3 regions of the Mastigocladopsis repens PCC 10914 genome follow, and region 2 is predicted to be linked to each of the others. Evidence: predicted binding sites of a transcription regulator. Region 2 holds the regulator's gene; each other region holds the start of a gene.
What was found. The regulator NtcA, encoded in region 2, controls nitrogen genes in cyanobacteria. The targets are predictions, from matches to a motif close to TNTGTANNNNNNNNTACANA.
Positions count from the first base shown of each region.

Region 1: a site for NtcA is predicted at 2,149-2,168, ahead of pirA (arginine synthesis PII-interacting regulator PirA). Genes of this name have one in related genera too.
Region 3: a site for NtcA is predicted at 1,839-1,858, ahead of MAS10914_RS0124465 (DUF3155 domain-containing protein). Genes of this name have one in related genera too.

Region 1 covers NZ_JH992901.1:2,640,100-2,643,385, forward strand. Annotated here, with positions in the region: gene MAS10914_RS0113890 (glycosyltransferase family 39 protein) at 1-159, opposite strand, end outside; gene MAS10914_RS0113895 (glycosyltransferase) at 472-1,716, shown strand; gene pirA (arginine synthesis PII-interacting regulator PirA) at 1,934-2,089, opposite strand; gene MAS10914_RS0113905 (SAM hydrolase/SAM-dependent halogenase family protein) at 2,217-3,008, shown strand.
Region 2 covers NZ_JH992901.1:1,038,446-1,041,731, forward strand. Annotated here, with positions in the region: gene fabI (enoyl-ACP reductase FabI) at 1-737, opposite strand, end outside; gene ntcA (global nitrogen regulator NtcA) at 1,264-1,935, shown strand; gene MAS10914_RS0106930 (DUF3084 domain-containing protein) at 2,152-3,286, shown strand, end outside.
Region 3 covers NZ_JH992901.1:5,054,580-5,057,865, forward strand. Annotated here, with positions in the region: gene MAS10914_RS0124455 (S-layer homology domain-containing protein) at 1-130, shown strand, start outside; gene MAS10914_RS0124460 (sensor histidine kinase) at 186-1,610, opposite strand; gene MAS10914_RS0124465 (DUF3155 domain-containing protein) at 1,887-2,204, shown strand.

The DNA.
Region 1 (3,286 bases), 1.6 Mb from region 2:
GCCAGCAACTCGTAGTGAGGTAAAAGTCTCGTCGAACCAGTAGACTTTTCGGTCAAGATTGACGAAGCGAAAAAATACACCCAATGCCAATAGGACGATGACTAAAAACCGTAACCAAGTTGGAGGAAGCACCTTGCTATGCATTAATTTGCCGTTCATATCCTTAGAGGAATGGCGATTGTGAAGTCAAAAAATGACCGCTATTCTTTGCTAGCAAATAGAGCTAGCAAATAGAACGCTTAAGTGGCAAGCGTCAGGATTATCCCAGGTATAATTACTTTGGAAAAGATGAGCATAATCAACTATATAATTTAGGGGAAAACTATACAAAATAAACTCATACCTAAGACATAGGTCTTGTGATAGAAGGCAGAAACACGAATAAGCAACTATTAATTTTGACTAAAACCACAAAAAGCACGCTCGAACATAATTAATACAAGCGCTGTTTCCCCAGAAAATTCTCTCTGCATGAGTATCATCCAACCTAATTCTTTCTTATCAGTACCCACAGGTGCATTACAAATTCCAGAATTACCCCCTGCAACCATAACACCAGATGGTGAACCCATATTGTTGTCTCTGGTAATTCCGACATATAACGAAGCGGCAAATATTCAAAAAATCGTCTCTGTATTAAGCAGCTTACTAGATGAGTCGATAGCTGGAAAGTATGAGATGATTGTCGTGGACGATGACAGTCCAGATGGTACATGGAACATAGCCCAGTCGCTCATCGGAGAATACCCCCAACTACGGGTGATGCGACGACAGCTTGAACGGGGATTATCCAGTGCAGTGATTCGCGGATGGCAAGCAGCCACTGGAGGTGTTTTAGGGGTCATTGATGGGGATTTGCAACATCCACCCCATGTGCTACTGCAACTATTACAAGCTATTGAACAAGGAGCAGATTTAGCAGTCGCCAGCCGTCACGTAGAAGGCGGTGGAGTCAGCAGTTGGAGTTTCATCAGGCGTTTCTTATCCCGAGGCGCTCAGTTGTTAGGATTGATAATCCTACCAGGGGTTCTTGCAAGAGTTTCAGACCCAATGAGCGGTTATTTTATGATACGTCGCCGCTGTATAGTTGGTCAAACCCTTAATCCCGTAGGATACAAAATTCTCTTGGAGGTCATCGGGCGCGGAAACGTGGGGAAAATTGCCGAAGTCGGCTATGTGTTCTGCGAGCGCAAAGAGGGTGAAAGTAAGGTAACATGGAAGCAATATCTCGAGTACATCCACCACTTAATCCGCTTGCGGCTATCGACCGGTCGACTAGGACAATTTAGTCAACGCATCGGTTTCCCCATTGGTCGGTTTGTCCGCTTTGGTTTAGTGGGACTATCAGGGGTATTTGTGGATATGGCAGTGCTTTACTTGCTCAGTGACCCGACAACCCTGGCTTTACCTCTGACGCGCAGCAAAATCATTGCTGGGGAAGTAGCAATTTTCAATAATTTCTTGTGGAATGATATGTGGACGTTTGCTGATGTCAGCAGCCAGCAGCAGCAATGGCGTCAGCGCTTGAAGCGGTTTTTGAAATTCAACATTATCTGTCTAGCTGGACTAGTGTTGAATGTCTTGGTGTTGAACTTGGTGTTCAATTTTGTCATTCCCAACCGCTACATTGCTAACCTGATTGCCATTGCAGTTGCTACTGTTTGGAACTTTTGGGTGAATTTGAAACTCAGTTGGCGCGTAACTCAGGTGAAATAGCTTTTTGTGAAATTATGAAGTCAAAAAAAGTGGATGTGCAAGGAAATGCACATCCACTTTTTCTTAATTGATGATTTGCTTGGTTTGGTTGACCCTGGTGCGTTTGCAAGCTGACCAGACCTGGATAAAACAAAATTGTACCTTTTGAAAACAGGAAAACCCGCCGAAGCGGGCTGACACACAACAGAACTATGAACTAGAACAATAAAACGTTAATTTAGCCGAAATACTTCATCTCTGCTTCCAATTGGCGAATTAGCTTTTCGTCTCCCTTAGCTCTAGCGACTTGTAAGCGATGTTCTAAGCTTCTTTTAATATTCAGTTGATGCGCTTCCCGTGCGTTTTTTGTCGCTTCCACTCTGTTCTTAGTCATTTAACAAGTTGCCTCTTTTTTTCCCCATTAATGTCTGATTTTCATAACATAGCAAATTTTTAGTAGCTTTTGTTACAGAAAAATAAACTTAATATATATTAATCAACCAGAAATAAATTATAGCAAGATGCATCACAACTCCATGATCACTTTGCTCAGCGATTTTGGCGATCGCGATATTTATGTCGGCGTAATGAAGGGAGTTATTGCCGAAATCAACCCAGAACTGAGGTTGGTAGACTTGACACACCAAATTCCGCCGCAAAACATCGCGGCTGCTCGATTTTGCCTAATGAATGCTTACCCTTACTTTCCCGATGGGACAGTACATTTGGCAGTAGTCGATCCGGGTGTGGGAGGAAGGCGACGGGCGATCGCGGTAGAATTTGCCAATGGGTTTTTGGTAGGACCAGATAATGGCATATTCAGCGGATTGTTAAGTCAAAGTCCAGCGATCGCAGTTGTAGAATTGACGAACTCTGATTATTGGAGAACCCCCCAACTCAGCAAGACTTTCCACGGTAGGGATATCTTTGCACCAGTCGCGGCACATCTTGCAAGCGGAGTCCCTCTCAAAGAGCTAGGAAATCCCATCAACTCAGCAATTTTGGTACCAATGGACATATCCGGATGTATTTTAACAGAAACAGGTATAGCAGGTTCTATTCAATATATTGACCACTTCGGGAACTTAGTAACCAACATTCCTGGGAATTACGTGCAAGGCAGAACTTGGTATGTTAAAGCAGCTGGGTTAACGATTACAGGATGTGAAACTTATAGTGATGTGAAAGTTGGAGAGGCGATCTCACTAGTTGAAAGTCACGGCTGGGTAGAAATTGCCATCAACAGCGGTAACGCCCAGTCACAGTTGCAGATACAGTTGGGAGATAGGGTAGAACTCGCTTTTGAAAGCTAGCTGTTTTTAAGGAGCCAAGTTTTAATTAATTCGGTAAAATTGCCAGAAATTCACAAAAGATAACACGCTAGTGGTCTATCACATTTATTTTGAAGGCTTCGTAGTGAGCACTTAAGCGCTCAAAAAATTTAGGACTAAAGTCCTGACTACGAATTTGTACAAGCATCATAAATTAATTCGATAAACCACTAGGGCAGAGACTCATTAGCATAGAAATTGTAGGTGAAAGATTTTTTGTTATTACCACCAAGTCATCTAAAATCTCAAATCTAAAATAA
Region 2 (3,286 bases):
ACTTGCCCTGTCATTCCACTTGCCAGATCACTACACAAGAAAGCCGCCGCATTGCCCACTTCCACCTGAGTGACAGTGCGTCGTAGGGGAGCCACCTGCTCCACATGATGAATCATATCCAAAATGCCTCCTACGGCACTAGAGGCTAAAGTACGAATAGGACCGGCAGAGATGGCGTTCACTCTAATATTTTGCGGACCCATTTCAGCAGCCAAGTAACGCACGCACGCTTCTAAACCTGCTTTGGCAACTCCCATCACATTATAGTTGGGAATTGCCCGCACACCTCCTAGGTAAGTGAGAGTGACGATACTTCCTCCCTGTGTCATCAAAGGTTTAGCATATCCGGCGAGTTGCACTAGGGAGTAGGTACTGACCTCTAAAGCTAGATTAAAGCCAGAACGGGAGGTTTGGCTAAAATCTCCAGTGAGATCATCTTTGTTGGCATAGGCAAGGCAATGGATAAAAATGTCTAACTTGCCCCACTTATCGCCGATCTCATCGAAGGTAGACTTGACCTCCTCGTCGTTTTGGACATTACAAGGAAGAAACAAACTAGGGTTTAGTGGTTCGACCAATTCGGCAACTTTTTTCTCCATTTTGCCTTTATCATCGCTCAAATAGGTAATGCCCAGGTTAGCGCCTGCTTTGTGTAGTTGTTGAGCGATCCCCCAAGCGATTGAGCGGTTGTTTGCAATTCCCGTTACTAGGGCATTTTTTCCAGTCAGATCCAGCATATAAATTCTTAATGTGAACATTCATGCTTGAGCATACTAGAATCTGACACCGATTTGTCTTTGTTTTGGGCACTATTTGCAAACACCCTCATTCACTAAACTTTGGATACCACAAAATCCCCGCTAAATTCTTAAGATATGCCCAACATATAGCATTCCTCAATGATTTATGAGTAGGCAGTAGGTGGTAGATAGTAGGTAGGAAATAGTAGGTATTAGGTAGTCAATGGGATTTATTTCTCTATCTGCTACCTACTGCCCAACTACCGCAATTCCACACCTTCAATAGGATTACTATGTCTATTTTTTTTACTTCATAAAACTTTTGAAAAAAGTTTTGTAATTAACTATTAGAAAGGACTAGATCTAAACATGAGAAATTATGTATCATGATGAACAAATAACTATGAAGCAAAGATGATAAGTATAGGAAAGTACAAAAAGGTTGACAATGTGTTATTGATTTTTCAGGTGTATTCTTAGGGAATCGGTTTTAGTTTTTCCGGCATTGGGTAGGGGAAGGGAGATGATAGTGACACAAGATAAAGCCCTAGCAAATGTTTTTCGTCAGATGGCGACCGGAGCGTTTCCACCGGTTGTGGAAACGTTTGAACGGAATAAAACCATCTTTTTCCCCGGCGATCCTGCCGAACGAGTGTTTTTTCTATTAAAAGGTGCCGTTAAACTCTCCAGGGTGTATGAAGCTGGAGAAGAAATAACCGTAGCACTGCTGCGGGAAAATAGTGTTTTCGGCGTCTTGTCCTTGCTGACAGGAAACAAGTCAGATAGGTTTTACCATGCGGTTGCTTTTACATCTGTAGAACTGCTATCAGCACCAATTGAACAGGTGGAACAAGCGCTAAAGGAAAACCCAGAATTGTCGATGTTAATGCTGCGAGGACTGTCTTCGCGGATTTTACAGACAGAAATGATGATAGAAACACTCGCTCACAGAGATATGGGTTCTAGATTGGTGAGTTTTTTGTTAATTCTTTGTCGTGATTTTGGCGTTCCTTGTGCAGATGGAATCACAGTTGATTTGAAGCTATCTCATCAGGCGATTGCTGAAGCAATTGGTTCGACTCGCGTGACTGTTACTAGATTACTAGGTGACTTGCGCGAAAAAAAGATGATTTCCATTCACAAGAAAAAAATTACTGTGCATAAGCCTGTTACCTTAAGTCGGCAATTTACATAAAACAGTACTGAGCAATGAGTCGTAAGTTTTGAGTAAGATAAAAAAGTCAGAAAAAATTCCTCACAACTCACGACTCACGGCTCAGAACTCTCTTGAACTGAGGAATAAAGACTGGTGAAAATTGAGTTATGTCAATGCTTGCCAATCTCTAATTTCCCACAGATAGTGACTGGAAGTAGTAGGCTGTATCTGGAAGGATTTCGTCGGTAGCTAAAGATGACCACCGGGTACATCCTAATCGCGGCAATTTTAATTCTGGGAGGCGTGATTGCCACCGTAGGCGATCGCATTGGCACGAGAGTTGGCAAGGCACGGCTCTCACTATTTAAGCTGCGTCCCAAAAACACGGCAGTGTTGGTAACTATTTTTACAGGTACTTTGATTTCGGCATCAACCCTCGGGATTTTATTTGCTGCCGATGACGGTTTGCGAAAAGGGGTTTTTGAGCTAGAGGATATTCAAAAAGACCTCAGACGCAGGCGTGTACAACTAGAAACAACAGCAAAGCAGCTAGAGGAAACAAGAGGAGAGCTAGATCAAGCCAGAAAAGAACAAAAGGCTCAAGAAGAACGCTTGCAGCAAACGAATCAATCCTTGCGGGAGGCAAACGCCAAACAACAGGCAACTCAGGCTCAACTCAACCGCACCATAAGTCAACAAACCAAGACTCAAACTCAACTTCAACGCACTCAAAACCAGCTAAGTCTTGCAGTCACTCGATATAAACAAGCCATAGCTGAACTTCAAAGCGTTTACGACGAGAAAAAAAAGCTGTTGGCAGAAATTGAACAAAGAAAGTTAGAACGCCAACGACTGTACGCTGAAGCTAAAAAAGCAATTGAGCAAGCCAAAGCAGCAATTGAGAAACGCGATCGCGAACTAGCCAACCGACAGCAAGCAATTGAACAGCGCGATCAAAAAATTACCGAACTGGATCGACTCATTCAAAAACGAAATGTAGAAATTGCAGCCCGAGAGCAAGTGATTACTCAACGGGAGTCTCGCCTCAAAGAATTGGAAACACAACAAAACTATTTGGAACAGGAATTGGCAAGGCTGGAAAAATATTACCAGTCTTACCGTGACCTGCGTTTAGGGAAACTAGCACTCTTTCGCGGTCAAGTTCTTGCTACAGGTGTTATTCGTGTCGATCAGCCTGCTACAGCGCGTCAGTTGGTCATTCAACTTTTACAAGAAGCTAACCGAAACGCTAGCATCGAATTAACTGAACCTGGGGCAAATCCTACAAATCCGCGAGTCCTGCAATTTACACAAGAACAGGTTGAACAATTGACCAACCAGATTGATGATGGTCAAGAATACGTGGTACGAATTTTTTCTGCAGGTAATT
Region 3 (3,286 bases), 4.0 Mb from region 2:
GGGTGGTGCTGCGATTGGTGGATTGATTGGTCTATTCTTTGGTAAAAAGAGTGTTGACTTAATCGCCATTGACCCAGATACTGACCTGCAAATGACCATCGGTCAAAACTTTCAGGTTTCACTGAGATAGTTATGAGTAAGTAGTTAATAGTTACTCATTACAACTACCGACTAACAACTAACAACTAACCACTCACAACAGGTAACCAAATAATAAAGGTTGTTCCCGGCGCATCAGGTGATGTAATAAGCGAGGTAAGAGCAGGGCTGAAAACTTGTATTTCGCCCTGCATTTGCTCTATGAGCTGTTTGGCAATTGATAATCCCAACCCCGTGCCAGGAATTTCCGTCTGAGCTTGAACACCTCGGTAATGACGCTCTCCAAGATGCTCTAAATCTTGTGGTGGAATGCCAGGACCAGTATCACTGATGACAATTCCCTGAAATAATGGTTTTTCTTGCCCCGTTTGGATTAAAATCTTGCCGCCAGTGGGAGTATATTTTAAAGCATTGTCAATGATATTGCTTAATACCTCTTGTAATGCTTTGGGGTTAGTGCGTACTAGAGGTAAGTTAGGAGGAATTTCAGATATGAGTTGCAAATTTCTCTCTTGAGCGATCGCTCTGGCTGACACTAACAATGGTTCTAATATAGACAGTACAGAACAATTCACTTCTTTGTCTCCTGTACCAGGTAATAACAGTGGCGCTTTTGGGTCTTTCTGCACGTTTGCTTCTACAAGGACTTCTTTTTGTGGTAGCGCTACTGGTCCTAAATCTTCTGCTGTCAGGTCAATAACTTCATCAAAGTGTTGCAACAATTCTTTGAGGCGATCGCTTTCCCGTACAATACTAGCCGCTACCTCCCGGTTAGCATCTCCTGGTCGCAGTCGCTTCAGTAACAGCTTGCCAAAGGTTCGCAATGCTGTTAATGGATTGCGAAGCTGGTGCAATAAATTATCCAGTAAATCTTGCTGCTTCTCTTGCAGAATTTGTTGTTGCTGCAACTGCTGGTGCAACCATGCTCGACGCTGATCCAAAACACAAGCAAGCGATAACGTTTGGGCGATCCGTTCTATTTCACTCCTTTCTTGTTCATTCCATGCTCGGTCTTCCTTGACTGTGACTAGCAACCCCATCATCACATCTTCATGGACAAGAGGTAAAACAATTTGGTCACCTCTGAGTAAAGATTCCTCTGTTGAATCGGGTGGTGCTGCATCTCCTGTCACAGGTTCTTGTGATGGGGCTGGAAATTCCTCTGCTGCTTTCAATAACCTCCGATTAGAGCGGTTGTCTTTCAGCTCAAGTACATCCCCGTGACGAGAATGCTGTGTTCTCTCCAAGGTAGCGGAGGTTGAGCTAGGTAAATCCCAGTTAGAGCTTGAAATAGGTATTGATATGGACAATACCAAAGCATTGGCTCCTTGCTGTTCCACTGCCGTTTCTGGGTAAACCAGCACAGGAATAAACTTCGCTTCATTTGTCGAAGCCTCTATCAATTCTTGCGTTAAATAGACAACGCTCAAAGATGCTTCCAGCCCTTGGGCTAATAGTGCCAATTGCTCTCGGCATAGAGCAACAAACTCAGAACTGGCAAACATGAACATTTCAAGAGCCCTTGCTTAAGGTAACAGACTAGAGGGACGAAAAGGAACAGGAGTTAGCTTTTTCCATTTAACAAAGCTTAACTGAATCCTGCAACTAACGGTTCGTTCCCAGGAATTATATTGTTTGCTGCTTTTATTTTTTCTACGAAAAAATAAATTATTGCTCTTGTATCAAAAGGTTAACAACTCTTGAATTTTTGAACTAGAACTTTTATAATGACGACGGATTTTGTAGCTATCACTACAATCGGTTGCTTGTAAGAGGAGGACAGAAGGTTGGCAAGGAGACGCAAGAGGAAGAGCCGTCGTCGCCAAGAAGGACGGCGAATTTTAGAGCACGTACCTCAATTTAGCATCGAAAGCGGCGAAGATAAACCTGTGACAGCAGCTAGAAAATTCATTCAAGCTGAAGGGATCTTGCCACCCGCGTTGCTACTTGTAAAGCGAAATGAACACACAACAGACCGTTATTTCTGGGCAGAAAAGGGTCTATTTGGTGCTCAATACGTTGAAGAGAACCACTTCTTATTCCCTAGCCTGAGAGTGCTTGAAACTTCTCCAGCTCAGGAGCAACTAGCTGTTGCTAGTCATTGAACTAACAATGGTTATCATAAAGTTTGAGTTTGACTTATGACAACCATTAACTGACAAAATTGCTAGTTTTTTTGAAAGTTTCATTTTCTTTTAAGGATGCAGTTTATTGGTCAGTGTTAAGCTAGCAGTTTTGACTCAGACTATCAACTCCAATCAAACCTTGTGTTTATATGAGTTGATTGTGAGTGTAAGGAGTGTAAGAACGTATAAGAGAGTGGGGATAGAGCGATCTCGTTCTAAGCAAGGGTTCGGCACGCTCTTTCTAGCGATATAGCTTTTTTCTACAACTTGTGGAGAAGAGCAGTAGAGCAGGAGTCGTTTTACCTCCTCTCTCTATTCCATTTCTTTAGCGCTTGAAAAAAAAATTAGAAAATGAGAGGCTGTCTATAAAGTAAATGTTAAATGCGTAGGGCACTCTCTACTCTGCGGGAAGACTCTATTATTATGTTGACTCGTTAAAAATCCCGGAGATAGACAATTCCTCAATGCCTACGGCACCCTAACGCGAACGACCAACATTGCTGAGTAAACTGCGTTCACTATCGCTCGTTGGTCAATTCATCATTGCCCAGAATTCATCCCACACTGCCTTTCAGGTCAGATGTGGGGCTTCTTCTGTTTCCAGCTAAGCAATACGCTTTGACAAAGAGGCGGTGGATTACGGGAAAAACAATTAAAATTACGATTGACAATGAACTAGGGAAGGTAACACAACGAAGCGCTTACGCGGAGCGTGGTGTTAGCCATGTGGCGGATGACTTGAGGGTACTCACCGCTCCCACCAAATCAAAGATTTTGGTGGTCTTTAAGAGCGTGGCGGGTTTGTAAGCGCAAGCGCACGCTACGCAAACGTCTAGCGTCGCCCTTGGCGTTAGCCTCCACTAATTGCATTTTCAATACTGAATACTGAATTCTTCTTCACCTTATTGTCTATAAATAGCTTTTCAAAGATAGGTTGAAAAATTTAAAGTATAGTTAGAAAAAATTGCGGAAACTTGAAAGCTCCGCAGTCTTTACTTACTAACAGAAATACCGTGAACTAAATGAGAACTAAAGCTCTAGAGGTCTATTGTAAGACTAGG